DNA from 2 places in the Streptococcus sp. 1F3 genome. Region 1 is predicted to be linked to the other one. Evidence: predicted binding sites of a transcription regulator. Region 1 holds the regulator's gene; the other holds the start of a gene.

What was found. The regulator HrcA, encoded in region 1, represses chaperone genes, less so after heat shock. The targets are predictions, from matches to a motif close to TTAGCACTCNNNNNNNNNGAGTGCTAA.
Region 2: a site for HrcA is predicted at 1,913-1,939, ahead of groES (co-chaperone GroES). Genes of this name have one in related genera too.

The regions. Positions count from the first base shown of each region.
Region 1 covers NZ_JBUEQR010000009.1:71,624-98,498, reverse strand. The annotation lists gene ACVPON_RS00795 (DUF459 domain-containing protein) at 1-3,156, shown strand, start outside; gene ACVPON_RS00790 (MurR/RpiR family transcriptional regulator) at 3,949-4,797, shown strand; gene ACVPON_RS00785 (HAD family hydrolase) at 4,858-5,520, shown strand; gene thrC (threonine synthase) at 5,620-7,104, shown strand; gene ACVPON_RS00775 (MATE family efflux transporter) at 7,561-8,838, shown strand; gene ACVPON_RS00770 (DNA adenine methylase) at 9,087-9,941, shown strand; gene ACVPON_RS00765 (DNA-methyltransferase) at 9,931-10,737, shown strand; gene ACVPON_RS00760 (type II restriction endonuclease) at 10,724-11,590, shown strand; gene ACVPON_RS00755 (ACT domain-containing protein) at 11,921-12,187, shown strand; gene ACVPON_RS00750 (PFL family protein) at 12,198-13,535, shown strand; gene ACVPON_RS00745 (histidine phosphatase family protein) at 14,195-14,890, shown strand; gene ACVPON_RS00740 (PadR family transcriptional regulator) at 15,192-15,521, shown strand; gene ACVPON_RS00735 (DUF2812 domain-containing protein) at 15,523-16,056, shown strand; gene ACVPON_RS00730 (hypothetical protein) at 16,053-16,250, shown strand; gene hrcA (heat-inducible transcriptional repressor HrcA) at 16,489-17,523, shown strand; gene grpE (nucleotide exchange factor GrpE) at 17,808-18,332, shown strand; gene dnaK (molecular chaperone DnaK) at 18,484-20,307, shown strand; gene dnaJ (molecular chaperone DnaJ) at 21,065-22,195, shown strand; gene ACVPON_RS00705 (amidase) at 22,943-24,394, shown strand; gene ACVPON_RS00700 (transporter substrate-binding domain-containing protein) at 24,550-25,431, shown strand; gene ACVPON_RS00695 (amino acid ABC transporter permease) at 25,786-26,451, shown strand; gene ACVPON_RS00690 (Fur family transcriptional regulator) at 26,608-26,875, opposite strand, start outside.
Region 2 covers NZ_JBUEQR010000028.1:41,667-46,606, forward strand. The annotation lists gene groL (chaperonin GroEL) at 1-1,584, opposite strand, end outside; gene groES (co-chaperone GroES) at 1,602-1,886, opposite strand; gene ACVPON_RS02115 (single-stranded DNA-binding protein) at 2,480-2,872, opposite strand; gene ytpR (YtpR family tRNA-binding protein) at 2,950-3,576, opposite strand; gene ACVPON_RS02125 (thioredoxin family protein) at 3,580-3,900, opposite strand; gene ACVPON_RS02130 (DUF4651 domain-containing protein) at 3,897-4,181, opposite strand; gene pepA (glutamyl aminopeptidase) at 4,234-4,940, shown strand, end outside.

The DNA.
Region 1 (26,875 bases):
TTTGTAGTACTCCAGTCACCACATGCCTTTAAGGATTCATCTAAAAATGATAAAATCGCTCTATACACTCAAGCGATGAAGGAGGTTTTAGCTGGCTACTACAATGACCCACGTAGAAATCGTCTTGTCTTTGCTGATCATTACTACCATACGAATACAGCTGAATTTAAGGAAAAGTTCCTAAAAGAAGATACCCTAACAGCAAAAGGAGAGGGAGAACTAGCTAGACAGTTAAGCTACTTTACAATAAAGCGCACCGATGCTTTCCCTACATCAGAAGCTGAATTTAATTTACAGCCGGTTGAACAAGCCAAGTCTTATTTAAAGCTGGCACCGACCGCTACCTATCGCAATAACCGCCTAGAAGTAACGGTTCCTAAGGTGGATGGTGTGACTGAGTGGAGCTACCATTTACTGGTTGGGACAAGACAGATTACAGATAAAGGACTAGGAAGTCACTTTGCGATTACAGGTTTGGAGGATGGTCAACCTTATGAATTGATTGTAAAAAGTGTGGACGGCAGCAAGCAGTTGGCAGTTGTTGGAGGACACTTAGTCGATCAGGAGGTTGCTCAGAATGTCTCAGGGACAAATGAACAAAATCGGGAGATTCAAGCCAAATTAGCCAATACTAAACCCTTGACTTGGTTGTTTATGGGGGATTCTATTACGCACGGAGCCTTGTGGACAAAGGGCTATGATAGTGTACCTCAATTGTTTGAAAAGTACCTGCAACAAGATTTGCACCGTGAGAATGATGTCGTTATCAATACAGCCGTATCTGGAGCAACCAGTGAAGACACCGTCCGTCGAATGGAAAGTCGCTTAGAGCAGTATCAACCAGATGTTGTCATCGTGATGCTAGGAGCAAATGATAGTCTCAAAGTTACTCCAGAGAAGTATAAGGAAAACTTGCAGACAATTGTGAATAAGGCTAAGCAAAAGAATGCTAGTGTTATTTTTAGAACACCTACCCCAACGAAGGTGACTGCACGTGCTGCAGCTCTCCCAGCCCTCATTGAGAAGATGCGAGAAGTTGCAGAGGAAAATCAGCTATTGTTGGTTGACCAGTATACTCCGTTAGATGATCTCTTGACTAGGACACCTTATCTATGGGAACCCAAATATACTTACATGGGAGATAGTCCAGCCCTACATCCTGGAGCAAATGGTCAAGCCTATCTGAATAGCTTGCTGATTGGAGCGATAGGTGGTCTTCCTTACGCTAGCAGTATTGGTAATTTAGCCTATCAGGTAGATGAATCAGAGCATTACCACCATCATAAGCCAGAATTTGTCTTGCAGAATAATCAGATTGAAATGGATCTAGATAAGATAGTAGAGGCGGTAGGACGTCCTTTAGCAGATATCCTTGTTTCTATCCATAAAGATGGAAGTGATAAGGTGGTCGAGATTGGGGGAATCGGTGGTAAGATTTCTTCAGGTCGTTTAGATGAGGGCAGTGACTACTATCTTGTCGTGAGAGCAAGAGAGTCGGATAGACCTGTGACTAATTTATTGCGTCGAAACTATTTCAGCCTAGGAAATAAACCAGCAGAAAAAGTGCCGACTTTAGAGCGTCTAATTGAGGATGAACTCCTCCGCCACACTTTACTGGATAAAGGGATAGAGTACACAGCTCCGACAGCAGAACGATATAAGAATGCTTTAGCGGCTCTTCGTTTAGCCAAGGTAGACCAGTTGCCAAAAGAAGAAGTAGAGCCCTTGATTCGCGAGGTCTACCAAGCACGTGATGCCTTACTAGAAAAGAAAGATAGGCTAGTAGCCAGTGACTTTACAGAGATGGTGGCTGCTGCTCAACCTGGTGAAGAGATTGCAAAGGCTTTTGATAATAGCTTAGGCAGTTTGTGGCATTCTCCTTGGAATGGTAATTTCCAGAATCAAAAGATCCAGTTTAGTTTGCGGACACCTGTAGAGTTAACTCGTTTTGAATATGTTCCGCGACAAAGTGGTCCAAACGGACGTTTCAAGTCTGGAATGGTAAAAGTGACGGATACAGCAGGTCAGGTGCATGAGTTTCCATTTAGTAATTGGGCAGATAGCAGTGATACCAAGGTGTTGAATTTCCCAGAAGGCTTGGTAGCGACTGCCTTGGAGTTAGTGATGAGTGAATCCCATGGTTCGCCAGCGAATCAGTTTGGTTCAGCAGCAGAGCTCCGCTTTGTCTCAAAGGTTTATCCAGATCCTGTTTTGGACCAGGAACCCTATCAGACGGCCCTGGCAGCTGTGAAGCAAAGAAAGAGTGATGAAGCGAAGCGAGGTATCGCTCTGGTAGAGGCACTTTATCAAGACTTGGCTAGCCATCACTTGCTAACAGATAAGGTGTTGGCAAATCTGATTGAACGCTTGAATGCGGTTCAGTCTGATCCAGTTATGGATTGGTTTGCAGGAGAGCATGGTGATTTGGATCAAGATAGTGATGTCGATGAAGCGGATGTCCGTGCTTGGTTGCGAGATGGGGAGCAGCCTTTAGGACCTTATGCTAAGGAAGTGGTTCAGACCCACCCTATTGCATTTGAAACTATTCGTCAAGCAAATGCTAGCCTACCAATCGGAGTGGAGCGCGTGGTTCAGGTAGGTAGACAAGGGGAGCGAGTAGTCAAGATTCGCACGCTTGCCTTAGCTGATCGTGAGTTGAGTGAGATTGCGTCTGATAAGGTAAGTCTTCCAGCGATGGCAGAAATAATTGAAGTAGGTTCAAAACAAGCAGAGCCAATCGTATCCCATCGTGAAGAAAAACAGATTATAAAAGTTCCTTTTGAAGTTCTACGTAAAATAAATCCGAATTTACCTCAAGGGGTAGAGCGTGTGCTTCAAACAGGAGAAGCAGGAGAGAAAATCCTTACTGTCAAAGTGACCGTTACGAATGGGAAAGAACAAAGAGAAGTGATTTCCCAAGTGGATACCAAGATTGTCAGACATCAAATTGTTGAGGTCGGTAGTAAGAAAAAAGAGTTGGTAGCAGAGGTAGCACCAACGAAGCAAGAACCTGAAAAGGTGAAACAAGCACCAGCAAAAGGGAAGCAATTACCAACGACAGCTAGTAAGGTGGAAATAGCAGGGAAAATCTGGGGACTATTTACGTTAATTGCTTCCTACGTTTTTGCCAAATCTTCCGAAAAGCAGAAAGGATAATTTCTGTTTGGGGAAGAAAAAGAGTGAAAAAATAGCCTCCTCCCTTGAATTCTTCAATTTGTATAGGGGTGGGAAAGAACTCGAACTCTTCCAGAAACGTGCCCTTACTTTCTGGCTTCTAAGCTCAGGTATCAACAGTCATTTCCCTGATGACGGTTGATTGCGAATCATTCTAATCAGAAAGGCTGGACTCTTTGTCCAGCCTCCACTGGTTACAACAAGATACGAGAGCGTTTGACACGAGTTTCACTCGTTTTATTTCCAACCTTCACCAGTCTGAAAGAGACTGTTGAAGCAACTCCTAGAAAAAATAGACAATCGCAGCAGGTTGTCTTGCAAGCAATGAGGTTTATCCTCGCTTTCCAGTTTCTAGGCTCGGGTAAAACGAATCCACTGGATTCGTTTTATTGACAGAGGGTTGTAGCTCGAGTAGTTAAATAGGATATAAGCCCATAAAAACTTCAAAGCCTACCAAGAGAAGAAACTCTCCACTGGATAGTTTCTACCGTATCTGTAAGAGAACAAAGTTCGCAACGGCTATAGAAAAATAGGGAATTTGATGAATAGTTCAGTTTTTACGACTTTTGTACTTGACCATTCGTCCTTTTAGATTTAATCTGGTATCAGAAGCAGTTGATGTTGGTTACAGATTGTAAAAAAGGGATAGGAGCGAGACGTGAGTTGCCCTATTCTTAGTAGTGACATTGATTAAGAAGGGCTAAAATAGGTTTAAAATCTGTATTTTCTAATCTTGGAGTAAGAAGTCCTCTAACAACTAGAAAGGAGAGAGAGATGGTGTCCTTAGAGAAAAATGTCATTCCGATGATTGAAGCAGTTTATAGTGATTTCACGCATATTGAACGAAAGATTGCGGATTATTTTCTTTCAGAAACAGTCATAGAAGATGACCTGTCAGCCAAGGCGGTATCTGAAAAGCTCTATGTATCACTGCCTTCTTTGACACGCTTTGCTCAAAAATGTGGTTTTACAGGCTATCGGCAATTTGTATATGCCTTTCAAGGAGTGAGCGCTAGCACAGAGTCGACACATGTCAATCGTGATTTGACGAGACATGTCTTGGCGGATTACGATGAATTGTTGAATAAGACATACTCTCTCATTGATGAAGAGCAGTTTGTGCGGGTAGGGCATCTTTTGAACAATGCCAAACGAGTGTACATCTATGGTCAGGGAAGTTCGGGTCTAGTAGCACGGGAGATTGAATTTCGTTTTATGCGGCTCGGTATGGCTTGCAAGGCGGTTACTGATGACCATATGATTCGGATGAACCGTGTCACCCTAAATGAGGAATGCCTTGTTATTGGTATTTCTGTATCGGGTGAATCAATGAGTATTATCAATGCCGTGCGAGATGCACGCGCTACCGGAGCAAGTACGGTTCTTTTGACCTCTATAAATCGACAGGAACTTCGCGATAACTGCGATGAGTTGGTACTGGTTGCTATCAAGAAAAACCTTGCCCAAGGTACGATGATATCTCCTCAGTTCCCGGTGCTTGTTGTCATTGATATTTTTTATGCCTACTATATTGATTTAGACCGAGATGCTCGTCATCAGCTATTTACAAATACTCTTTCGGCATTGCAAGAGATGGAAGAGGTAGATGAAAATGAGATGTAGAGACCCTCTACTCTCATTTTTTGGTATAAAATCAAGAAAACGATTACAAAAAGAGGGAATATGATTCAAGCAATAATATTTGATCTGGATGGAGTAATAGTTGATACAGAATATATCAACTTTCAACTGCAAAGAGAGTTTATAGAAAGGATTTCACCTGTTGCACCCTCGATTGATGCGACAGCTCTTTCCACATTGGTTGGGCGTTCGTACGGGCATTTGGTACAGGGGATTAAGGATTTATCCGCTAGCGACCTATCTTTGGCAGAAATGAGTGAGCGGCTGGAGGAGTTTGCGAAAGGATACGATCAGCAGGTAGATTATCCCTCCTTGTTTCGCTCGGATATTGTTGCTATTTTAGAGTACGCTAAAGATAGAAACATAAAGCTAGCAGTTGCCTCGTCCTCACGCAAGGAACATATTGAAGAAGTACTTGAAAGTTGTGAGATTTTACCTTATTTTGATACCTTAGTCAGTGGGAAAGTCTTTACAGAAAGTAAGCCCAACCCAGCCATTTATTTGGCAACCTTAGCGAAACTTGGAATACCTGCTCAATATGCGGTTGCTATCGAGGATTCTGCTTTTGGGATTTCATCTGCAAAAGCCGCAGGAATGAGGGTGATAGCCTATGAAGAAAAGCGGATGCCGATTGACCAATCCCAGGCAGACTATTGTGAAAAAGATATGCGAGGGATTTTGAAACGCCTTCGCTTACTGGCTTAGAAGATGTAAAACCGGACTTTCATCTGGTTTTTCTCTTAGATTCTTCCAATTTTCTGACAAATTATGATAAAATGGAAAAAAAGATGTTGAGGATAAAGCATGACATTAGTATACCAATCGACACGCGATGCGCATAACAAAGTAACAGCCAGCCAAGCAATTTTACAGGGACTAGCAACAGATGGTGGGCTTTTTACCCCCCTTACCTATCCTAAGGTAGACTTGGATTTTAACTGCTTGAAAGAGATGTCCTACCAAGAAGTGGCAAAATTGATTTTAGGGGCTTTCTTAGATGATTTCACAGCTGAAGAGTTGGATTACTGCATTACCCATGCCTACGACAGTAAGTTTGACGATGGGCGTATTGCGCCTTTGGTCAAGCTAGATGGTCAGTACAATTTGGAGTTGTTCCACGGCTCAACGATTGCCTTTAAAGATATGGCTTTGTCTATTCTACCTTACTTAATGACAACAGCAGCCAAAAAACACGGTTTGGACAATAAAATCATCATTTTGACTGCGACTTCTGGCGATACTGGGAAGGCGGCGATGGCTGGCTTTGCGGACGTTCCTGGAACAGAGATTATCGTTTTTTATCCCAAGGACGGGGTCAGCAAGGTACAGGAGTTGCAGATGACCACCCAGACAGGAGACAATACTCATGTAGTAGCGATTGATGGGAATTTTGATGATGCCCAGACCAAGGTTAAGGAAATGTTTAATAATGAGGCTCTGCGTACTAAATTGGCGCAACAGCAGATGCAGTTTTCATCTGCTAATTCGATGAATATCGGACGCCTCATACCCCAGATTGTTTACTATGTCTATGCCTATGCGCAGTTGGTGAAGGACGGAGAAATTGTAGCAGGTGAGAAACTCAATTTTACCGTACCAACAGGGAATTTTGGAAATATTCTTGCGGCATTTTATGCCAAGCAAATTGGACTTCCAGTTGGAAAATTGATTTGTGCTTCGAATGAAAACAATGTTTTGACAGATTTCTTTAAGACCAAGGTATACGATAAGAAGCGCACCTTTAAGGTGACGACTAGCCCGTCTATGGATATTCTTGTATCTTCAAATTTGGAGCGCTTGATTTTCCATCTTTTAGGAAATGATGCGGTGAAAACCGTTGAGTTGATGGCTGCCTTAGCAAGGGATGGTCAGTATGAACTCCAGGTAGTTGAGGAAGCGATGTTCGATTTGTTTGCGGCAGAATGGGCGACAGAAGAAGAGACAGCTCAAGAAATCAAACGAATCTATGATAGTTCCTCTTATATTGAAGATCCCCATACAGCGGTCGCTTCCAGCGTGTATCAAAAGTATCGATTAGGGACAAAAGATACAGTGAAGACGGTCATTGCCTCCACAGCTAGTCCTTATAAATTCCCTGTTGTTGCAGTTGAAGCTGTGACAGGTGAAACAGGCTTGAGTGATTTTGAGGCACTTGAGAAATTGCAGGCTCTTTCAGGTGTGGCACTCCCACCAGCAGTAGATGGCTTGGAAACAGCTCTTGTCCGTCACAAGACAGTTGTTGCGGCTCGTGACATGCAGGCAGAAGTTGAACGCTATCTGGGAGTTTAGGAAATGGAAAGACCGAGATAAGGCAAGGACATAGAGCCTATGAAAAATGCAGAAGCTGGGCTTATGTCCAGCCTTTCTTATTAGAATGAGTAAAAACAGATTGATGCAGTGGTTGATTGTCTCGCTGGTGATATGCAGGCTGGAGATGAAACTGATGGAGTAAGTAACAGCTCTATTCGTTTGTAGTTTATACTCAATAAAAATCAAAAGGTTGGAAATGAGAGTCGCACCGCTCATTTCCTTATAATCGAAGCCGAAGGTAGAACGAGCGTTCACCAAGGCAAGTTGACGAAGGATCCTTTTGATTTTTAAAGAGTATGAGGCTCGGAGCTTAACTTCAATGAGGCTAGTGGTGTCCTTTTAGAGGGTTTGTAGCGATAGTTGAGGATGAAAAGAAAGTGAGGAGATTAAGATAGAGTGGGTGGCCATTTCAGCTGAGAACACTCTTTGTAGGATATGGTAGATTATAGAAAAATAATGCAGATTGCCCTGCCGGCAATAGCAGAAAATTTTTTGCAGATGCTCATGGGGATGGTGGATGGCTACTTGGTAGCCAGTCTTGGTTTGGTAGCAATTTCAGGTGTATCCGTAGCTGGAAATATCATCACCCTTTATCAGGCGATTTTTATTGCCCTGGGAGCAGCGATTTCAAGCGTTTTGGCTCGTAGCCTTGGTTCTGGTGATAAGGAATTACAAGCCTACTATGAAACCGAAGCACTCAAGCTAACCTTGCTTTTAAGTCTTGTTTTAGGTTTGATATCCTTGTTTTTTGGGAAGGGTCTATTGCGTACCTTAGGGACTGACTTCGCTGTGGCAGAGGCAGGTAGTCTCTTTTTAGCCATTGTGGGTGGAACTATCGTTCTTTTAGGATTGATGACCAGTCTCGGAGCTTTGATGCGCACGACAGGAAACCCTCGGCTCCCCATGTATGTGAGTCTCTTGACCAATCTTCTCAATGCTCTTTTTTCAAGTATCTTTATTTTTGGTTTGCATTGGGGGCTTATCGGTGTAGCTCTGGGGACAGTCTTGGCTCGTTTGGTAGGGGTCGTGGTTCTATGGCACTCCCTTTCCATCCCTTTTGCTAAGCCAGGTAGAGGTTTGGATAAGGAGCTGCTTCGTCTATCCTTTCCTGCTGCAGGTGAACGCCTTATGATGCGACTGGGTGATGTAGTCATCATTGCCCTTGTGGTTGGCTTTGGGACGGAAGCAGTAGCTGGTAATGCAATCGGTGAGGTTTTGACCCAATTTAACTACATGCCGGCCTTTGGAATTGCGACTGCGACCGTTCTTTTGGTAGCCCATAGCTTCGGGCAGAACAAGGCAGAGGAGCTTGACCAGATTGTAGGCAAGACCTACTGGTTAGCGCTTGGCTTGATGTTGCTCATTGCTCTCTTGGTCTTTGCCTTGGGGAGACCTTTAACCCATCTCTATACAGATGATGAGGGTGCAGTGGCTGCGAGCCTACTGGTTGTCCTCTTCTCCCTTTTGGGTGTACCCTTTACAGCTGGAACGGTCATTTATACTGCCGTCTGGCAAGGATTAGGGAATGGTAAACTTCCTTTTTATGCAACGACCATTGGCATGTGGGGGATTCGGATTGGGGCAGGCTACCTGCTTGGTATCGTCTTAGGATTTGGTTTGCCAGGTATTTGGGCAGGGACGCTTCTAGACAATGCCTTTCGCTGGATTTTCTTGGCAGTCCTCTATAGACGCCGTAGGAAACGCATCGTCTGACTGAGTAGAGAACCTTTTAGCTTGTATAGGGCTCATCTAAGTAGTCGTTTAGTTTATATACTAAAGGATAATAAAAGGAAACGAAAAGACTATAGGGCGTTTAGAATGGTTTTTTCAGAAGAGTTTCATTGTTCATACGGTGAAATAAGCTATGAGCTGGATTATCTGTGTAATTTTGAGGAAATATCCAAAATCATGTTTTGAAAAATGGCAGCTCAATGCTGAAAGAATATGGTATACTATTGGTAATGAAAATACAAACAAATACGTCAAAAACATTACAACCTTTCACGAAATGGACTGGTGGAAAACGACAGTTACTTCCAATTATTCAATCGTTTATGCCGGATTCTTACAATCATTATTTTGAGCCATTTATTGGTGGGGGAGCTTTATTTTTTGAATTAGCACCAAAGACGGCTTACATCAATGATTTCAATAGCGAACTAATAAATTGTTACCAACAGATAAAGGATAATCCAGATGAATTAATCGCATTACTAACCAATCACCAGGAAAGGAATTCAAAAGAATATTATCTAGAGTTGCGTTCTGTTGATAGGGATGGACGGATTAACGAGATGTCAGCTGTTGAACGCTCTGCGCGCATTATGTATATGTTGAGAGTTGACTTCAATGGTTTGTATCGTGTTAATTCTAAGAATCAGTTTAATGTTCCCTATGGTCGCTATAAGAATCCTAAAATTGTTGATGCTGACTTACTACTGAACATTTCAAAATATCTTAACGACAATAACATTCATATTTTGAATGGGGACTTTGAAAAAGCAGTTGAAGCAGTTCAAGCAAGAGACTTTGTCTATTTCGATCCTCCCTATATCCCCCTCTCAGAGACGAGCGCTTTTACATCTTACACTCATGAGGGCTTTTCTTATGAAGATCAAGTCCGATTAAGGGACACTTTTAAAATGTTGTCTAAAAAAGGTGCCTTTGTGATGTTATCAAATTCCTCTAGTCCATTAGTTGAAGAATTATACCAAGATTTTAATATCCATAGGGTGGAAGTCATTCGGACCAATGGTGCTAAAACCTCTAGTCGTGGGAAGATATCGGAAGTTATTGTAACTAATTATGAAAAATAACGAATATAAGTATGGAGGAGTTTTAATGACTAAGCCATACTATCATAAAGGTAAATCAATTCTTGTTCATGCGGATACTTTTGAATGTTTATCAAAAATGAAACTTGAAAGTATCGATATGATTTTTGCTGATCCACCGTATTTTTTAAGTAATGGTGGAATATCTAATTCTGGGGGGCAAGTTGTTGCAGTTGATAAAGGATATTGGGACAAGGTTAGCTCACTAGAAGAAAAACATCATTTTAATCGAAAATGGATTCAATTGGCTAAGAAAGTTTTGAAGCCAAATGGGACAATCTGGATTTCTGGGAGTTTTCATAATATCTATTCAGTTGGTATGGCTCTGGAGCAAGAAGGGTTTAAAATTCTGAATAACATCACTTGGCAAAAGACAAACCCGGCTCCTAATCTATCATGTCGCTATTTCACGCATTCAACTGAAACGATTCTGTGGGCTCGAAAAGATGATAAAAAAGCTCGTCACTACTATAATTACAATTTAATGAAAGAATTGAACCATGGGAAGCAAATGAAAGATGTTTGGACGGGATCGCTTACGAAACAATCAGAAAAATGGGCTGGAAAGCATCCTACTCAAAAACCTGAGTATCTTTTGGAGCGAATCATATTGGCTTCAACTCAAGAAAATGATTATATTTTAGATCCATTTGTAGGAAGTGGAACAACCGGTGTTGTGGCTAAGCGATTAGGTAGGAAATTTATAGGAATAGATGCTGAAGAAGACTTTCTAAAGATAGCGAGGAGAAGATTGGAGAAAGAGAGTGAAGCAAACTAGAAATTTTGAACAGTGGTTGTCTACGATGACGGATACTGTAGCCGATTGGACTTATTATACGGATTTTAAAAAAGTATATCAAAATGTCGAATCAATAAAAGTCCCTTTGAATATAATGAATAGCTTGATTGGAAGTTCGAATATAAGAGAGGAATTTTTAATACTATTATCAGATTATCCCGAAATTTTAAAAATCATCCCAATTATTATTGCGAAGCGCTTAAAAGATAGGATAGTCGTAAAGGATGCTGAAAAAGATTTCTATTTTGATTTTAAAAAACGAGACTATTCTGACGAAGAATATGCAGATTTTTTAGAGAAATCAGGTATATTTGACTTGTTACAAAATCATTTAGTCTCTAATCTAGTTGACTATGTAACGGGTGTTGAAGTGGGTATGGATACTAATGGGCGTAAAAATCGTACTGGTCACGCTATGGAAAATATCGTTCAAAGCTATCTTGAGGCAGAAGGGTATGTTATGGGAATAAATCTCTTCAAAGAAATTTATCAAGATGAAGTTGAGCGATTATTTTCGGTAGACTTATCTGCAATTACCAATGAGGGCAATACTTCTAAACGATTTGATTTTGTTATTAAGACGGAAAATACTTTATATTTAGTGGAAGTTAATTTTTATTCTAGTGGTGGTTCAAAATTAAATGAGACAGCTCGTTCCTATAAGATGATTACAGAAGAAACCAAGGGGATTCAAAATGTTGAATTTATGTGGTTTACAGATGGTAAGGGATGGAATAGTGCAAGAAAGAATTTACGTGAAACTTTTGATGTATTGCCTTTTCTATATAATATTAACGATCTAAAAAATAATATCTTAGGAACTCTGAAGTAGCTAAGGTAGTAAAAGAAATATAGAGCTTGAAAATAGAAAGTTTTTGTATAGAGAGCTACTCCTCTAAAAGTAGATAGTGAAAAATCAGTATTCACTAGAAACTAAAGAGGGGTTTTTCCATGTTTAAAAGAAATGTAGGATGCAGAGTGGCTATTTCTCTCTAGAAAACGTTTGTTTTTAGCCCTTTATCGGTAAGGTTAGAATCCATGAAGCTATACAGAAAGGGAGGCTTTGTGCTACAATAAGAAAAATGATATTCCAAGAAGGTCAAAATGCTTCTTTGACGCTTTGGTTTTCTTGGCGTATACACTATGAGGAGTGGAGTAGGATATGAAAGCAATTATTACGGTTGTAGGAAAAGATAAGACAGGAATTGTAGCAGGGGTTTCTGCTAAGATTGCAGACTTGGGACTCAATATCGATGATATTTCACAGACTGTCTTAGATGAATTTTTCACCATGATGGCAGTGGTGTCAAGTGATGAAAAAAAGGATTTCACGATTTTGCGACAGGAATTTGATGCTTTTGGTGAGAGCCTAAATGTCAAGATTAACATTCAAAGTGCAGCGATTTTTGAAGCGATGTATACCATTTAAGAGGTGGCGTATGGATATTAGACAAGTAACAGAAACCATTGCTATGATTGAGGAGCAGAATTTTGACATCAGAACCATTACGATGGGCATTTCGCTCCTTGATTGTATTGATCCAGATATTGATTGTGCGGCTGAGAAGATTTACCAAAAGGTTACGACCAAGGCGCGTGATTTGGTCGCGGTCGGAGATGCTATTGCGGCTGAGTTGGGGATTCCTATTGTGAATAAACGGGTCAGTGTGACCCCGATTGCCTTGATTGGGGCAGCGACTGATGCCACAGACTATGTACCACTTGCTAAGGCGCTTGATCGAGCGGCAAAAGAAATTGGGGTTGATTTCATCGGTGGTTTTTCTGCCTTAGTGCAAAAAGGGTATCAAAAAGGTGATGAGATTTTAATCAACTCTATTCCTCGAGCCCTCGCTGAGACGGACAAGGTTTGTTCATCGGTCAATATTGGTTCAACCAAGACAGGGATTAACATGACGGCTGTAGGAGATATGGGTCGAATCATTAAGGAAACAGCGGAACTTTCTGAAATGGGGGCTGCTAAACTGGTGGTTTTTGCGAATGCAGTTGAGGATAATCCCTTTATGGCAGGAGCCTTTCACGGAGTTGGTGAAGCAGATGTGGTCATCAATGTCGGTGTATCGGGACCTGGTGTAGTCAAACGGGCGCTTGAAAAGGTACGTGGAGAACGTTTTGATGTGGTCGCTGAGACAGTCAAAAAGACTGCTTTTAAGATTACGCGTATCGGTCAATTAGTCGGTCAAATGGCGAGCGAGCGTCTCGGTGTGCGATTTGGTATCGTTGATTTGAGCTTAGCACCAACTCCTGCGGTCGGAGATTCAGTAGCACGGGTCTTGGAAGAAATGGGCCTCGAAACAGTTGGTACACATGGGACGACAGCTGCTCTTGCTCTTCTCAATGATCAAGTTAAAAAAGGCGGTGTTATGGCTTGTAACCAAGTCGGTGGTCTGTCAGGAGCCTTTATTCCTGTCTCTGAGGACGAAGGAATGATTGCAGCAGTTCAGTCAGGTTCGCTCAATTTGGAAAAATTAGAAGCAATGACAGCTATTTGTTCAGTGGGATTAGATATGATTGCGATTCCTGAATCAACTCCTGCCACAACCATTGCCGCCATGATTGCGGACGAGGCAGCGATTGGGGTTATCAATCAGAAAACCACCGCTGTACGGATTATTCCCAAGGGAAAAGAGGGGGATATGATTGAATTTGGTGGACTGCTTGGAACGGCACCTGTCATGAAGGTCAACCAAGCCTCCTCTGCTGATTTTATTGCACGTGGTGGACAAATTCCAGCGCCAATCCACAGTTTTAAGAATTAGATTGAGCGATTTGCTGATTGGTTTTCATTGCTGGAATTGATACCATACTTGAGAAATCAGCAACATTCGCCCCTCGGCTACTCCATTTGTAGTAATACTCTTTAAAAATCAAAAGGCTACTTCGTCAACTTGCCTTGGTGAACGCTCGTTCTACCTTCGGCTTCGATTATAAGGAAATGAGCGGTGCTACTCTCATTTCCAACCTTTCAAATTCTTAATTGTGAAAGCTAGTCTACTTTTGATGTTTATTGAGTATCAAGGTGTCTCTATAGGACGCAAATATTTTTTACATCTTTCTTCTACAATGTTCCTCTAGAGCGGAGCGTGACCGTCACCGTCCCTGATAGGCTGTCATGTCAGTAAGGGAAATAGTGTTTGGGGTGAGAAAAACGATAAAGGCATGAAGAATATTTTGTTTTCAGAAATCATATGTTCAAGATTGCCGTCAGTTTTTGGTAGAAAAATGTGATATAATCGCTTTGGAAATGAGGGATAACCCCTGCTGAAAGTATACGTTTTCCGAAAATATTCTAAAAAAATGTATGTAGCTAGAAAAATCGTTACATGCATTTTCTTCATGCGTGACGTGGATGGGAAACGATTGTCCTAGGCAGTCGTTTTTTGGTATAATAGTATGAGGAAATACGAGGAGGGACAAGATGGCAGACATAAGATTATACATTGCCCGTCACGGAAAGACGATGTTTAATACGATTGGTCGTGTTCAAGGGTGGTGTGATACCCCTTTAACAAGAAGTGGTGAGGAGGGGATTCGTGAGTTGGGTCTTGGTTTGAAAGAAGCAGGCTTAAAATTTAAAGTGGCTGTATCTAGCGACTTGGGACGGACTGTTCAGACCATTACGATTGCTCAAAGGGAACTAGGAATTTTAGGAAAAATTCCCTACTATCAAGATAAGCGGATTCGTGAGTGGTGTTTTGGTAGTTTTGAAGGAATGTACGATGCAGAACTGTTTAATGGTGTGCTACCACGTATCAGTGGCATTCTAGATGCTAGTACGATGACTTTTGAAGAAATTGCAAATGGGGTATATGAGGCCGATTCAGCGAATTGGTCTGAGCCTTGGGAGGTTTTAAAAGATCGTATTTTAAGTGGCTTTGAAAGTATTGCGAAAGACCTGGAAAAGCAAGGTGGTGGCAATGCCTTAATTGTCAGCCATGGTATGACTATTGCGACCCTGGTTCATTTATTAGCACCAGAGCGCCCAACCAACTTAGCATTAGATAATGGTTCGATCACTATTTTGAAATATGAAAATGGTCAATTCAGTATTGAAGCAGTTGGGGACCTGTCCTATCGACATATGGGAGCAGAACTTCTGAAGAAGAGAGATTAAAGAATAAACGAAGAAAGACAGAAGATGTCTAGATAAAAAATAGGAGTGGGGACGGTTTAAAAGGTCATCTGCTCCTCTTTTTTAGAACCTGTAATCAGCTATGAAAACAGGTTCTTTTTTCTTGACAAGTATATCGAACTTCGATACAATAAATACATCGAGATTCGATACATCTTATGCTAGTGTTTTTGCTTCAAAATAAAATGTAGCAATCAGTTGACAAGTACAGAATAAGGAGTACACGAAGTGAATTGTTAAAAGCTATAAAATGTGCACTAGAAGACCATAAAAGGAGAAGTAGATGGAAGAAAAAATAAGACGGATCTATCTTCCGATGACCGAGACTGCATTTTATATCTTGTTTGCCTTACAGGAGGAAAGGCATGGCTATGACATTACCCAAAAGACAAAAGATTTGACTGGTGGTCAAGTCGTGATTAGTCCAGGTACCATGTACGGAACTCTTTCTAAGATGGAAAAGGATGGGCTCATTGCCTTGGTTCGTGAGGAGGAAAAACGGAAACTCTATCGAATAACAGAGTTGGGACGAGCGGTTTTAGAGATTGAAAAGAGTCGGATTTCACGTCTTTATCGAAATAGTCGAGGTGAGAAGGTTGGAAAGGAGTTGTGACATGAAAAAAGAACTAAAATTCTTCTTCATCACAGATTTTGAAAAGGAAGAGGAATATTTGACTGCCATGCACCGCACAGGTTGGAAGTTAAAAGAAGTCCGCCTTGCCTGTTTGTTTATCTTTGAAAGATGCAATCCGGAAGAGGTTATCTATCGCTTGGATTTTAAACCCCGACTAGGTGAAGATTGGGATATCTATCATCAAATGTATAAAGATTATGGTTGGGAGTATGTCGGTGTTTGCAATCATTTTGTTTACTTCCGCAAAGCCATTATCGTTGGCGAAGAGGTCGATATTTATAGTGACAATCAGACCAAGTTAGAGATGATTGGTCGAATTTTCAAGTGGCGGTTTGTAGGGTTGTTGCTGCTGAGTCTCGGTTTCCTGTGGAATGCTCTTCATGCTGGAGAGGGGAGTCATTCGCTCTTGCCCTTATGGGTAATTCTGGCAATTCTTTATATTGGTTCACTTATATATTGTGGTTATGGTTTTTACGCGTTAAGAAAGCGGTATGCAAAAGGAGGATTAAAATGAAAAGTAAACATTATAAGCGGTCTGCTATTCTAGTCTTGCCGATACTATGTATCAATTTTGGGCTGAACCTACATCGGTTGCAGTTTGATCACCTGACAGTTTCTACGATGGTGACAAATTTCATTCTCCTACTTCATCCTCTCTTGATAGGCATTATCTTGTATAGGTTAGGGAAATGTAAAGAAGTAGACTAGACAAATAGGGAAGTTTGATGGAGCATAAGGCAGAAGGGGAAGGATTACAATTGTGATAAAGTGTACTTGTATCTCCCTGTCTAGGTCTTTAGACTGATTTTTAGCACTCTTGTGAAAAGAGTGCTAATTTTTTGCTTTTCTGTCTTGACAATTTGGGAGAAGGGTGTATAATAGAATCATGAGTTAGCACTCAGAAGGTTAGAGTGCTAATGAAGAAATCCTGATTGGAGGTGAGTTTTTGGTAACAGAACGCCAACATGAAATTTTAAATTTAATCGTTGAAATCTTTACAAAAACACATGAGCCAGTGGGATCGAAAGCTCTCCAAGAAAGTATTGCTTCTAGTAGTGCGACTATCCGAAATGATATGGCAGCTCTTGAGAAAAAGGGTTTGCTTGAAAAAGCCCATACCTCAAGCGGGCGCATGCCTAGTGTGGAAGGATTCAAATACTTTGTGGAGCATTCCTTGACATTTGATAGCCTAGCTGAAGAAGATGTTTATCAAGTGGTTAGACGTTTTGATCGTGAGTTTTTCCGTTTGGATGATATTTTTCAGACTGCAGCAACTACTCTGTCGGATTTGACTACTTGTACGGTGGCAGTGCTTGATGTTGAGCCGAGCCAGCAAAAGTTAACCGCCTTTGAGATTGTGATTCTTAGTCAGCATGCAGCCCTAGCCGTTATGACTTTAGATGAGTCGAAAACACTGACTAGGCAGTTTGCCATTCCTAAGAATTTTCTCCGCGGTGATTTAATGGAAGTTAGAAATCTGGTGAGAGATCGCCTGCTTGGAAAATCGGTCTTGGATATTCATTACAAGTTACGAACCGAGATTCCGCAAGTTATTCAACGGCATTTTATTACAACAGACAATGTTCTTCATTTATTTGAATACATTTTTACAGACCTTTTTACAGAGGACCTTGTAACTGCTGGGAAGATTCGCTTGCTCGATTTTGCAGATATTCAAACCTATCAATTCTTTGATTCTCCGCAAAAGGTAGCCCTTGAAATGCGGAGCAATCTAGCTGAGGATGAAATGCAAAGTGTCAAGGTAGCTGATAGTCAAGAGCAATCGCTCTCTAATCTAACTGTGGTGACAACCAAGTTCCTCATTCCCTATCGGGGATTTGGGCTCTTGTCCGTCATCGGACCGATCAATGTGGACTACAACCGCCTGATGAGCTTAATTAACCTCGTCAATCGCGTCCTCATGATGAAATTAACCGATTTCTATCGTTATTTGAGTAGTAACCATTATGAGGTACATTAAGATGTGAGGACGTCAAGAGTCAAGTAAAAATAGGAGACTGACGCAGTGTTCCATGAACACAAGAAAGTCTGTCTTTTTTACACAACTCTTAGTCCGAACTCAATTACAATGTGAGGACGTCAAGAGTCAAGTAAAAATAGGAGACTGACGCAGTGTTCCATGAACACAAGAAAGTCTATCTTTTTTACACAACTCTTAGTCCGAACTCAATTACGATGTGAGGACGTCAAGAGTCAAGTAAGAAGATGAGAGCATTCTAACCATAGTATTAAAGGAGGTTTCATGTGACCGAAGAAATAAAAAAAGAAGAACAGGTTGAGGAAGTGGAAGGGATAGAAGAAGCTGTCCAAGAAGAAACACCTCAAGAAAAATCAGAATTGGAACTTGCAAATGAGCGTGCTGAGGACTTTGAAAATAAGTATCTGCGTGCGGTAGCAGAGATGCAAAATATTCAACGTCGCAGTAGCGAAGAACGGCAAACGTTGCAAAAATACCGCAGTCAAGATTTGGCAAAGGCGATTTTGCCATCGCTTGATAATCTAGAACGTGCCCTAGCGGTAGAGGGGTTGACAGATGATGTGAAAAAGGGTCTTGAAATGGTTCAAGAAAGTCTCGTTCAAGCCCTCAAAGATGAAGGTATACAAGAGGTGGTGGCGGACGGAGCTTTTGATCCTAACTTTCATATGGCGATTCAGACCATGCCGGCAGATGATGAGCATCCAGCAGACACGATTGCGCAGGTCTTCCAAAAAGGATATACCTTGCATGAAAGGGTGTTGCGTCCAGCCATGGTGGTTGTCTATTCTTAAGACATAAGAAAATGGTATGTATGTACGACCGTAATGTCGTAAAACTTCCAAATGCTAACAGAGAAAATAGCAAGCTGGAAACTTGCCTATAAATTCTTTGCCTCCTTGAGGTGAAGATAAAAAGAAAAACATTATAAAAGAGGAAACAAACATGAGTAAAATTATTGGTATTGACTTAGGAACTACAAACTCTGCGGTAGCTGTTCTTGAGGGAACAGAAAGCAAAATCATTGCGAACCCAGAAGGAAATCGTACCACTCCATCTGTGGTATCGTTCAAAAATGGTGAGATCATCGTCGGTGATGCCGCAAAACGCCAAGCGGTGACGAACCCAGATACGATTATCTCGATCAAATCAAAAATGGGAACTGCTGAAAAAGTGGCAGCGAACGGGAAAGAATACACTCCTCAAGAAATTTCTGCCATGATTCTTCAATACTTGAAAGGCTATGCAGAAGAATACCTTGGTGAGAAAGTAACAAAAGCTGTTATCACTGTACCTGCCTACTTTAATGACGCACAACGTCAAGCGACGAAAGATGCAGGTAAAATTGCAGGTCTTGAAGTAGAGCGTATCGTAAATGAACCAACAGCCGCAGCTCTTGCTTACGGTCTTGATAAGACAGAAAAAGAAGAAAAAATCTTGGTATTTGACCTTGGTGGAGGAACCTTTGACGTTTCGATTCTTGAATTGGGTGACGGTGTCTTTGATGTTCTTGCAACTGCTGGAGACAACAAACTGGGTGGAGATGACTTTGACCAAAAAATTATCGACCACATGGTAGCAGAATTTAAGAAAGAAAACGGCATTGACTTGTCAGCAGATAAAATGGCCGTTCAACGTTTGAAAGATGCGGCTGAAAAAGCCAAGAAAGATCTTTCTGGTGTGACTTCAACTCAAATCAGCTTGCCATTTATTACTGCAGGAGAAGCAGGACCTCTCCACTTGGAAATGACCCTTACTCGTGCAAAATTTGATGATTTGACACGTGACCTTGTGGAACGTACAAAAGAGCCAGTTCGCCGTGCTCTTTCAGATGCTGGGCTTTCTATTTCAGAAATTGATGAAGTGATTCTTGTCGGTGGTTCAACACGTATCCCAGCCGTTGTAGAAGCTGTCAAAGCTGAAACTGGTAAAGAGCCAAATAAATCAGTAAACCCAGATGAAGTTGTTGCTATGGGTGCTGCTATCCAAGGTGGTGTTATCTCTGGTGATGTGAAAGATGTGGTTCTTCTTGATGTAACACCATTGTCACTCGGTATTGAAACAATGGGTGGTGTCTTTACAAAATTGATTGAGCGAAATACTACTATCCCAACTTCTAAATCACAAGTCTTCTCGACAGCAGCAGATAACCAACCAGCGGTAGATATCCATGTTCTTCAAGGTGAACGTCCAATGGCAGCGGATAACAAAACACTTGGTCGTTTCCAATTGACAGATATTCCAGCAGCTCCTCGTGGTATTCCTCAAATTGAAGTAACCTTTGATATCGATAAAAATGGTATCGTATCTGTTAAGGCCAAAGATCTTGGAACTCAAAAAGAGCAAACGATTGTTATCCAATCTAATTCAGGATTGACAGACGAAGAAATCGATCGCATGATGAAAGATGCAGAAGCGAACGCTGAAGCAGATAAAAAACGCAAAGAAGAAGTAGACCTTCGCAATGAAGTAGACCAAGCAATCTTTGCTACTGAAAAAACAATCAAAGAAACAGAAGGCAAAGGATTTGATGCAGAACGTGATGCAGCCCAAGTAGCCCTTGACGAATTGAAAAAAGCGCAAGAAGAGAATAACTTGGATGACATGAAAGCAAAATTGGAAAACCTGAATGAAAAAGCCCAAGGTCTAGCTGTAAAAATGTATGAACAAGCTGCAGCAGCTCAACAAGCAGCCCAAGGTGCAGAAGGTGCAACTAACTCAGACCAAGCAGGTGATGATGTGGTAGACGGTGAGTTTACAGAAAAATAACTCGTTAAGAATGACTAACCACGAAAGTGGTTGTCATTCTACGGCAATCGCTATGGCGAATTGCCTAAAGTCTCACTAGCTCGAAAAGCATTTATAGTTGTTTCGTTTACTTTTAGTCCGAGTTCGGTCTTAGCAACTTGATTTTATTTTCTAGCGTTGTCAAACAGTCAGCAATATGTCTCAAAAATAGCAACGATAAAAAACAATCACAGAGGTTGAACCCCAGCCTCTGTTTTTGATAATAGGATCTTTTGAGTTTCTTCATCAAACTTCCTATTTTCACCGTGCTTTTTACGGGTTTGGTATCTTATACTCTTTAAAAATCAAAAGGATACTTCGTCGACTTGCCTTGGTGAACGCTCGTTCTACCTTCGGCTTCGATTATAAGGAAATTAGCGGTACTACTCTCATTTCCAACCTTTCACAATTCTTAATTGTAAAAGCTAGTCTACTTTTGATTTTTATTGAGTATTAGTAGAAAGGAAGTGTCTGCTTACGATAGTGCTTTCGTTTTAAACCAGAATGTATGAATAGCTCCATAGGCACAAAATAAGTAGTGCAGGAAGTGAGCTTTTCAAAAAAGCCCTATCTTGTAGGAACAGCTTTTCTATAGTAACTTAAAAAGAAAGGAATAAAAGTGTTCAAGTAATTGAACCCGCCCTAACGTCTGTGTCAAAAAGACAAACGTTTCCTAGACGCAAGCGTCTTCGTTACATTGGCTATTTTGACGTTGCCGTTTACGGGCTTGGTATCTTAAATGAACAATACAGAATTTTATGATCGTCTTGGGGTTTCGAAAGATGCTTCCCAAGATGAGATCAAAAAAGCTTATCGAAAAATGTCCAAGAAGTACCACCCAGATATCAATAAAGAGACTGGTGCGGAACAAAAATACAAGGATATTCAAGAGGCTTATGAAACCTTGAGTGATGCTCAAAAGCGGGCAAACTATGACCAATTTGGTGCAGCTGGAGCCCAGGGTGGCTTCGGTGGTGGTGGCTTTAGTGGCTTTGATGGAGCAGGCTTTGGCGGCTTTGAAGATATTTTTTCTAGCTTCTTTGGGGGAGGCGGTGCCAGCCGCAATCCGAATGCACCTCGTCAGGGTGATGACCTTCAATATCGTATCAACTTGAAATTTGAAGAAGCAATCTTTGGGGCGGAAAAAGAAGTCAGCTACAATCGTGAAGCAACTTGTCGGACTTGTACGGGTTCAGGTGCTAAGCCAGGAACCAGTCCGGTGACCTGTGGTCGCTGTCATGGAGCAGGAGTTATCAATGTTGATACCCAAACACCGCTCGGTATGATGCGCCGTCAAGTGACCTGCGATGTTTGTCATGGTCGTGGAAAAGAAATTAAGGAGCCATGCAACACTTGTCACGGAACAGGTCATGAAAAACAAGCCCATACAGTAACGGTAAAAGTTCCAGCTGGTGTTGAGACTGGGCAAAAAATCCGTCTTTCAGGTCAGGGGGAAGCTGGATTTAACGGTGGTCCTTATGGAGATCTTTTTGTGGTGATTCAGGTACAGGCATCAGACAAGTTTGAACGTGACGGAACAACCATTCATTACAAATTAAATCTGAACTTTGTTCAGGCTGCCTTAGGTGATACAGTGCATGTACCGACTGTCCATGGTGATGTTGATTTGGTGATTCCTGAGGGAACCCAGACGGGCAAGAGATTCCGCCTGAAAGGTAAGGGGGCACCAAGTCTACGTGGTGGTCTTGTGGGAGACCAATACGTGACGATTAACGTTGTCACCCCAACCAACCTCAATGATCGACAAAAAGAGGCATTGAAAGCATTTGCGACAGCGGGAAATATCGCTGTTCATCCACAGAAAAAGGGATTTTTTGATAAGGTTAAAGATGCCTTTGATGATTTATAGTCCTTTCGTTCTAACGATAGAATGTACGAATGACTCAATACGTACAAAATAAGTAGTGAACGAAGAGAGCTTTTAGATGAGAAACGTTTGGGAAAAGAAGTCCTAGACTTGAAAGAATATCGCTTGAAATCAAGACTATTCAGTCTGGTATTTTAAGCGATTTTTTAGTAGCTTTCTTCAAAAAAGAGCTTGAAGGGCTTATTCGTTTGAGCTTTTATGAAGGTATACTCATTTCGTTTGCCTTTTATACTCATTTCGTTTAACTTTTATTACTTCAACGATTGCGGAAACTCCGTTTCTTTACTTCCAACTTCCAATCATCTTCTAGATAATTGGAACTCCCTTTGCCGTACTCTACGATTGTTACTGACTATCGTCAGTATGATTTCCAACCTTCAACTCCTTGCCTAGTACTAAAAGGAAACGAAACAACTAGATAGTGGTGCAGTCCCTAAGCCGTGTTTGAAGTTTAGTCAGGATGGCTTGCTGATTTTTGTATTTCATGATAGGCTAAAGTTGGTGATGGATAAAATCTGTCACAAGCTGAGTGCCGGATGAGGGAGACTGAAAGGAAATCAAGCTGTAGCGAGTAAAAGCTAGAATTTTTGTGTCCTGATAAGGCATTACATCAGCAGAAAACGGTTGTCCTTTTGTCAGTTGTCAAAGGAACTTGCGTGACCATCGTAGCGTATGGCAAGGTGGCGCTGACGACCTTTGAAGAGTATAAAGCATAGAAAATGGAGGAGTGTGATGTACCAAGATGCGACCGCTATAGCAGAGGCTATCAGAGAAGGGGAGGTCTCTGCTGAGGAATGTGTAAAAGCGAGTATTGATAAGATTGAGGCTTTGAATCCGAGTTTGAATGCAGTTGTGAGCACCCAGTATGAAGAGGCGTTGGAGCGTTCGAGGCATTTGGAAATAGGGTCTAAACCCTTTGCAGGTGTTCCGATTTTGTTGAAAGATTTAGGACAGGAGCAAGAAGGGGTCTTGTCGACATCGGGTTCTCGTCTGTTTGCCAATTACAGGGCCCAAAAGAGTGATAGGTATACGCAAAAGCTGGAAGAATTAGGTTTTATTGTATTGGGGCGAACCAATACGCCAGAATTTGGCTTTAAGAATATCTCTGACAGCGCCTTGCATGGTTCTGTCAAGCTACCGATAGATATGACCCGTAATGCAGGCGGGTCAAGTGGTGGTTCAGCTGCAGCTGTATCGTCTGGTATGGTGAGCTTGGCGGGAGCTTCTGACGGAGGAGGTTCCATTCGTATCCCGGCTAGTTTTAATGGGCTTATAGGCTTAAAGACTAGTCGCGGTCGGATACCGGTTGGACCGTCTTCGTATCGGGGATGGCAAGGAGCTTCGGTGCATTTTGCCTTGACTAAGTCGGTCCGGGACACCAAGCGACTTCTCTACCATTTGCAGACCTACCAGGTAGAAGCCCCTTTTCCTTTGGTCCCTCTATCTTGGGCTAGTTTATTTGAAGAAGAAAAAAGACCACTTAGGATTGCTTTTTCCCTCCAATCACCGATTGGGTCACAGGTATCAGCTGATGCAAAAGCTGCTGTTCTAGAGCTCTTGCCAGTCCTAGAAGCTTTAGGACACCAAGTGGTAGAATTGAGTCAGTATCCCTTAGACGGAAAAGAGCTTATCGCTTCTTACTATATGATGAATAGTGTGGAGACAGCGCAGATGTTTATGGGAATTGAAGCTGGTTTGGGACGCAAGATGACCATAGAGGATATGGAGTTGATGACCTGGGTTCTTTACCGAAGTGGTCACACCATTCCTGCCTATCGCTATAGTCAGATTTTACAGGATTGGGACCAATATAGTGCGAAAATGGCAGTTTTTCATGAAACTTATGACATCTTGCTAACTCCTACAGTAGCAAATGTTGCTCCTAAGCATGGTCAATTCGCCTTGGATAAGGCTTTATCTAAAAAACTACAAAACATCGACCAGTACAGTATGGAGGAGCAGCAGGCGCTCATTTGGCAGATGTTTGATAAGGCCTTGGCATGGACTCCTTTTACTGCTCAAGCCAACCTCACGGGGCAGCCCTCCATCAGTCTACCGACCTATCAAACACTCCAAGGCTTACCGATTGGTGTTCAGCTGACAGCTGCTAAAGGCCGTGAAGACCTCCTCTTACAAGTCGCTCAGCACTTAGAAGAAAATGGGTATTTACATAATTTGTGAAAAGAAGAATCTCCTCTCCTTACAAAGCGTGGTTGTGAGAAATAAGGGCAAAACTTTGTGAAAAAAATATCAGTTCAAATAATTGATAAACCCCTTTCATTGTGATAATTTAAGATTATTGGTGATTGAACACCAAAAGAAAAGGAGATTTTTACATGTTCAAGAAAGTTCTTACTGCTGCTTTGGTCGTGTCCTCATTGGCTCTTGCAGCCTGCTCAAGTGGCACATCAACTGCCTCTTCGAAAGCTGGTGCGACCCAATGGGAGAAGATTCAGGAAGCAGGCGTTTTGAAGGTCGCTACTCCGGGTACCCTTTATCCAACATCTTATCACGATGATGCAGACAAGTTGACCGGCTATGAGATTGAGATGCTCAATGAAATTGGTAAACGCTTGGATATCAAGGTGGAATACCAAGAAATCGGTGTTGCAGAAGCCTTTACTGCAGTAGACAGTGGAAAAGTAGATATTGCGGTCAATAATTTTGATACGACCAAAGAGCGTCTTGAAAAATATAATTTCTCCATTCCTTACAAGTATTCAATCGGTGGTATGATTGTCCGTGAAGACGGCTCATCGGGGATTGAAGCGGCAGATTTGAGCGATTGGAAAGGGAAAAAAGCTGGCGGCGGTGCAGGGACCCAGTATATGAAACTTGCAGAGAAATTGGGTGCAGAACCTGTTATCTATGACAATGTGACGAATGATGTCTATCTGCGTGATGTATCTACTGGACGGACGGATTTTATCCCTAATGATTACTACACCCAAGTGATTGCGGTCAAATACATCTTGCAACAATTTCCGGATATTAAGGTGAAAATGGGAACACCTAAGTACAACCCGACTGAGCAAGGAATTGTGATGAGTAAGGCAGATACTAGCTTGAAAGAGAAGTTAGATGAGGCGCTCAAATCAATGAAAGAAGATGGCACCTTAAAAGCGATTTCGGAAAAGTATTATGCTGGTCAGGACTTGACAGAGCCTGAAGAAGGCGTAGAAAATCTACCAGTCATTGATCTAGCGAATGTGAAATAGCTAGAATTTGGCTACAGAAAGAATGAGAGTGAGGAAGAGCGAGGCAGAGATACTTGGCTTTCTCCCTCTCTTTTATAGTCATTTCCTTTCTATTTAGGAGGGATGATCTTATACTCAATAAAAATCAAAAGTAGACTAGCTTTCGCAATTAAGAATTGTGGAAGGTTGGAAATGAGAGTAGCACCGCTCATTTCCTTATAATCGAAGCCGAAGGTAGAATGAGCGTTCACCGAGGCAAGTTGACGAAGGCTCCTTTTGATTTTTAAAGAGTATTACCTAGTTGCAGGCTATCTGTGCAAGGTTGTTCAGTGCTTAAAAATGGAAGGAATGTGGCTCGTCTAGTGGAGGAAGAGAATGAATTGGCAGGCAATTTTTAATCTAGAGTTGGCAAAAGAGGCGGTTCCAAAAATCTTGGAGGGCTTGCCGTATACACTAGCCTTGTCTCTAATCGGTTTTACCTTGGGGACAGTTTGTGGATTTTTTGTGGTTCTCTTGCGCACATCACGATTTTTCCCTTTACGTTATATGGCTATGTTCCATATTTCCTTGATGCGAGGGATTCCACTGATGGTCTTGCTCTTTTTTATCTACTTTGGTCTCCCTTTTATGGGGGTGGAGTTGGAGGCTATTAGCGCAAGTATCATTGCTTTTACTCTCATGTCAAGTGCTTATATTTCAGAGATTATCCGTTCCTCGCTGTCTGCGATTGATGATGGGCAGTGGGAGGCGGCGCGTTCTCTCGGTTTGAAAACGTCGGTCATCTATCGGAAAATTATCATTCCCCAAGCCTTTCGGATTGCTGTGCCACCCTTAAGTAATGTCTTGCTGGACATGGTTAAAAGCACCTCCTTAACTGCTATGATTACCGTGCCAGAGTTATTTAATAAAGCTAAGATTGTTGGCGGGGCAAAGTCCGATTACATGACAGTCTATATTTGCGTAGCCCTAATTTATTGGCTTATCTGTAGTCTCTATGCACTAGGTCAAGTGCATCTAGAAAAGCGATTAGCAACTTATTGAGCTATTAAAAATGAAGAGAATACCTCTCTTCATTTTTAATAGCTTTCATTAGTAAGGGGCTCCTTTTGGTTTTTAAAGAGTATCGCTTGCTTGTCTTTATCGAGCCATTAGGGAGATTGAATAGTTGTTGCTTTTGGAATGATTTTTCTCTTTTTACTATTGACAGTCTGGGCAGACCCCATAAATAGTCAAGAGTTCCTTGGTAATCTGATAGCCAGTCTGGGACCGGACTTGTTGTTCGAGGCTGGGGATATCTTCGGCAATCAAGTCGGTAATTTTTCCGCAGTGTTCACAGATGACGTTCAAGTGGTCGTGCCCCATGAAGTCATAGTAGGTGGTTGTATCATTGTTGCGTTTTAACTCGGTGACAAAGCCTTCTTCAACCAAGACCCTGAGATTGTTGTAGACCGTAGCCAGGCTCATG
Region 2 (4,940 bases), on a different contig from region 1:
AGCTGGGGTAGCTGGTTCTGGTTTGTTGGCAACAACCGCTTCTGTTGTCAGAATCAAGCTAGCAACGCTGGCTGCATTTTGAAGGGCAGAACGTGTCACTTTGACAGGGTCAATGATTCCTGCCTCAATCATATTGACCCATTCACCAGTCGCAGCATTGAAGCCTGTTCCTGCTTCTGAGTTTTTCAAGCGATCAATCACGATGGAGCCTTCAAAGCCCGCGTTGAGAGCGATTTGACGAACTGGCTCTTCCAGAGCACGTAGGACAATATTACGTCCTGTTGCTTCATCTCCCATAACCTCAAGGTTTGCAACAGCATCCATGACATTAACAAAGGCTGTCCCACCACCTGCAACAATACCTTCTTCAACGGCTGCACGAGTTGCGTTAAGGGCATCTTCAATGCGGAGCTTCATTTCTTTCAATTCTGTTTCTGTCGCTGCTCCAACCTTGATGACAGCTACACCACCTGATAACTTCGCCAAGCGTTCTTGCAATTTCTCACGGTCAAAGTCTGATGTCGTTGTTTCAATCTGTGCTTTGATTACAGCGATACGATTAGCAATCGCTGTTGCATCGCCCGCACCCTCAACAATCACTGTTGTATCTTTATCAACGCTAACTTTAGAGGCTTGACCAAGTGCTTCAATAGTCGCATCTTTCAACTCAAGACCAAGATCATCTGTAATGACTGTACCACCTGTCAAAATAGCAATATCTTCAAGCATAGCCTTGCGGCGATCTCCAAAACCTGGCGCTTTGACAGCCACAACATTAAAGGTACCACGAATCTTGTTCAAGACAAGAGTAGGTAGTGCTTCACCATCCACATCATCTGCAATAATCAGTAGAGGACGACTGCTTTGGAGGATACTTTCTAGTAACGGTAGGATTTCTTGAATATTTGAAATCTTCTTATCCGTAATCAAGATGTACGGATTATCAAGTTCTGCTACCATTTTCTCATTATCCGTTACCATATATTGAGAGAGATAACCACGGTCGAATTGCATTCCCTCTACAACATCTAATTCAGTCTCCATCCCTTTAGACTCTTCGATGGTAATCACACCGTCTTTGCCAACTTTCTCCATGGCTTCACTGATATATTCCCCAACTTTAGCACTACGCGAAGATACAGCAGCTACTTGGGCAATCGCCTCCTTATTTGCAACCGGAACAGAATTTGCTTTTAAGGCTTCTACTGCGGCACGGACAGCCCTTTCAATTCCACGACGGATACCGATTGGATTTGCTCCTGCGGTTACGTTTTTTATCCCCTCGCGGACAATCGCTTGGGTCAAAACAGTTGCCGTTGTGGTTCCATCACCTGCGATATCATTGGTTTTGGAAGCAACTTCTGACACCAATTTAGCCCCCATATTTTCAAAATGGTCTTCTAATTCAATTTCTTTGGCAATTGTTACACCATCATTCGTGATAAGTGGTGAACCAAAGGCTTTTTCAAGTACAACATTCCGTCCTTTTGGACCCAAGGTTACCTTTACTGTATCTGCCAAAATATCAACACCACGTACCATACTACTACGTGCATCTGATGAAAATTTAATCTCTTTTGTCATTTTTGTTCCCTCCTTGATTATTCAACAATCGCAAGAATCTCTGCTTCACGGACAAGCAAGAGTTTTTCGTCACCATCTGTTACTTCAATACCTGCATGATTTTCCAGTAAAACTCGATCACCAGATTTTACACCAGATGGGACCAATTCTCCAGTTAATGTACGAACCCCCTCACCAACAGCAAGTACCTGGGCTATTTTAGTAGTTTCATGTGCATGTCCAGCCAGAACAAAACCACCAATTGTCTGTTCTTCTTGCACCTCAACTTTCACGACCACTCGGTCATTTAATGGCTTAAGCATATCATACCTCCAAAATACATTCTATTTTAGCACTCATAGTCTATGAGTGCTAATTTTTATTGTCTTTATTATATCATTTGGTCAAAAATAGTCAAGAGAATTTTATTGCCTTTTTGCAAATCAGCCCCAAGACCGATACTTTCATCAAAAGTTTGGAGTAGGGCATCCAGCTCTCAACGTTTTATCGTATACTCATTTCATTTACCTTTTATTCCTTCGACAATTGTGGAAACTTCGTTTCCTTATTTCCAACTTCCAATCATCTTCTAGATGATTGGAACTCGCTTTGCCGTACTCTACGATTGTTACTGACTATCGTCAGTATGATTTCCAACCTTCAACAGTCATTAGACTGTTGAAGCAGCCTGCAGCTCCTTGCCTAGTACTAAAAGCAAACAAAACAACTGTATTTTAGTCTATATTTTGAATTCAATTGAATTCAAATGAAAAATCTAGAAAGAAGATGAAGCGGCTGGATAACAGAGAATCCCTTCTCCAATCCCCTATTTTCTCTCTATTTTCTTTTTCCCCTCATATCTTAAAGGATACGGAAAAGCAATTTCTCCTAAATCACACTGTTTATCCTATTCCTTTTAAAAAGGGGCCTCTTCCTCTAACACCAAACCAGCTATATCTTCGGTCATATTATTCTCACGCATAACACGTTGAGCTCGGCTTTCTAGTAGTTGAAAGGACTGACCTAGGACTTCTGTTATATATTGGTTTTGACCATTTTTTTCATATTTTCGCGTACGAAGCTCCCCATCAATGGAAACAAGGCTCCCTTTTCCTCCATAAGATGCCAATATCTCAGCCAACTTACCCCAAAAGACAACTGTAATGAAATCAGCTTCACGCTCACCTTCCCCAGTTTTAAATCGGCGATTAACTGCTACTGTTACTCGTGTAACCTGTTTGCCACTCGCTGTCTGATTCACCTCAGGCTGGGTCGTCAAACGACCAATCATAATCACTTTATTATACATTTTTATCCTCCTACTAACCTATTCGCAAAAAAGAAACAAAAAAAGTTGGTTGATCCAACTTTTTTATTTATTTTCTATTATCCGTGCCAATGTTTTTCAGGATCAAAGGCTACTCCTACTATTGCACTTGAACTTAACTCAATAATCCCTCGTTTTTGTGGTGCATTTGGAAGTTGTAACTCCCGAGGACTGCACATCATTCCAAAGCTCTTTTGGCCTCGTAACTCACCCGGAAAAATCAAGCTACCATCTGGCATCATCGCACCCGGCAATGCCACAATTGTCTTTAAACCAAGAGCCACATTTGGGGCCCCTGCAACAATTTGAACGGTCCTATCTTCTGCCACTTTGACTTGACAGATATGCAAGTGATCACTATCTGGATGAGCAACCAGTTCAAGGATTTCTCCAACAACAAACTTCGGCTCACAATCATTGACTAACTGCTCTGCAAAATCTTCTTGTTGCAATTCTTGATTAAGAATGGCAACTTCTTGATCTGTCAAAAAAACTTGGCCTCTCCCAGCAATATCAAATAAGTGGGAAACCTGAAAGATATTCCAAGCAACTGTTTCTTGACTATCTAGCCGAAAGATACGTGCCACATTCCCCTTCCGCTCAGCAGCTACCTTGGCATTCTTACTATCTGAAACGATAATCATCAAGACATCGCCTACATGTTCTTTATTGTATGTAAAAATCATTCTTTATCCCCTCACACCTGCTAAAAAATCATTGATTTCTTGCTTGGTCTTACGCTCACGATTGACAAAACGACCAATCTCTTTTCCCTTTTCAAGCACCACTAGGCTTGGAATCCCAAATACATTCCACTCCTGAGCCACTTCTAAATACTTATCTCTATCCACTAAGACAAATTGAAAATCTGGATTATTTCTTTCAATTTCTGATAAAAAAGGCTTGATATAGCGACAATCACCACACCATTCTGCAGAAAAGAAAAAGACCTGCTTGCCCTCTTGTTCTGCTAAATGAGCTAATTCTTCGATAGTTTCTGGAATAATCATATCAACTCCTCCTCATACAAAATAATTCCAGCCTTATTTTCAAACAAGTAGACCCGCTCATCCTCCATGACTACCCCGCCAACTAGACGCTCCTTGCTTGATCCCTCTTCATTGACAAATACTGTAGCAATCTCGCCATACTTCTCAAAAAATGCTCGTACCTGCTGAAGTGCCTTGACTTTTTTTCGCTCTTCATACACCGCCATCAAGTATCGTGCGCTCGCTACGAGAACACCTGCTCCAACTACACCTGCTAGTAAGGTTGCTTTTTTCTTCTTCATACCCAACATTTTACCATAATTCATGATAAAATAGTAGCTAGGAGGATCAATTATGACATATTCTAATTTATTCGAAAAAATAAAAGAAGTCACCGAACTACAAGGTATCGCGGGTTTTGAACATGAAGTGCGCGATCATATTCGCCACAAAATAACTCCTCATGTGGATCGCATTGAAACCGATGGTCTAGGAGGTATTTTTGGTATTAGAGAGACAGACCAAGTAGATGCACCGCGAATCATGGTTGCTGCTCATATGGATGAAGTCGGATTTATGATTCGTCAAATTAAGGCCGATGGAACTTTCCGAGTAGTTGAAGTCGGAGGTTGGAATCCGTTAGTAGTATCCAGTCAAGCATTCACACTCCATTTACAAGATGGTCGCCAAATCCCTGCCATATCAGGTTCTATGCCACCTCACCTTTCCCGTAATAGCCAAGGTGGTGCTGGACTTCCTGCTATCAGTGAGATCATCTTTGATGCAGGCTTTACCTCAAAAACTGAAGCTGAGACATTTGGTATTCGTCCTGGTGATCTTCTCATCCCTAAAAACGATACAATCTTGACAGCAAATGGGCAAAATATTATTTCAAAAGCTTGGGATAACCGCTTCGGAGTGCTGATGGTCACTGAATTGCTCGAAAACCTATCAGGCAAACTATTACCAAATCAGCTAATCGCAGGGGCTAACGTTCAAGAAGAAGTCGGTTTGCGCGGTGCACATGTGTCTACAACTAAGTTCAATCCAGACATCTTTCT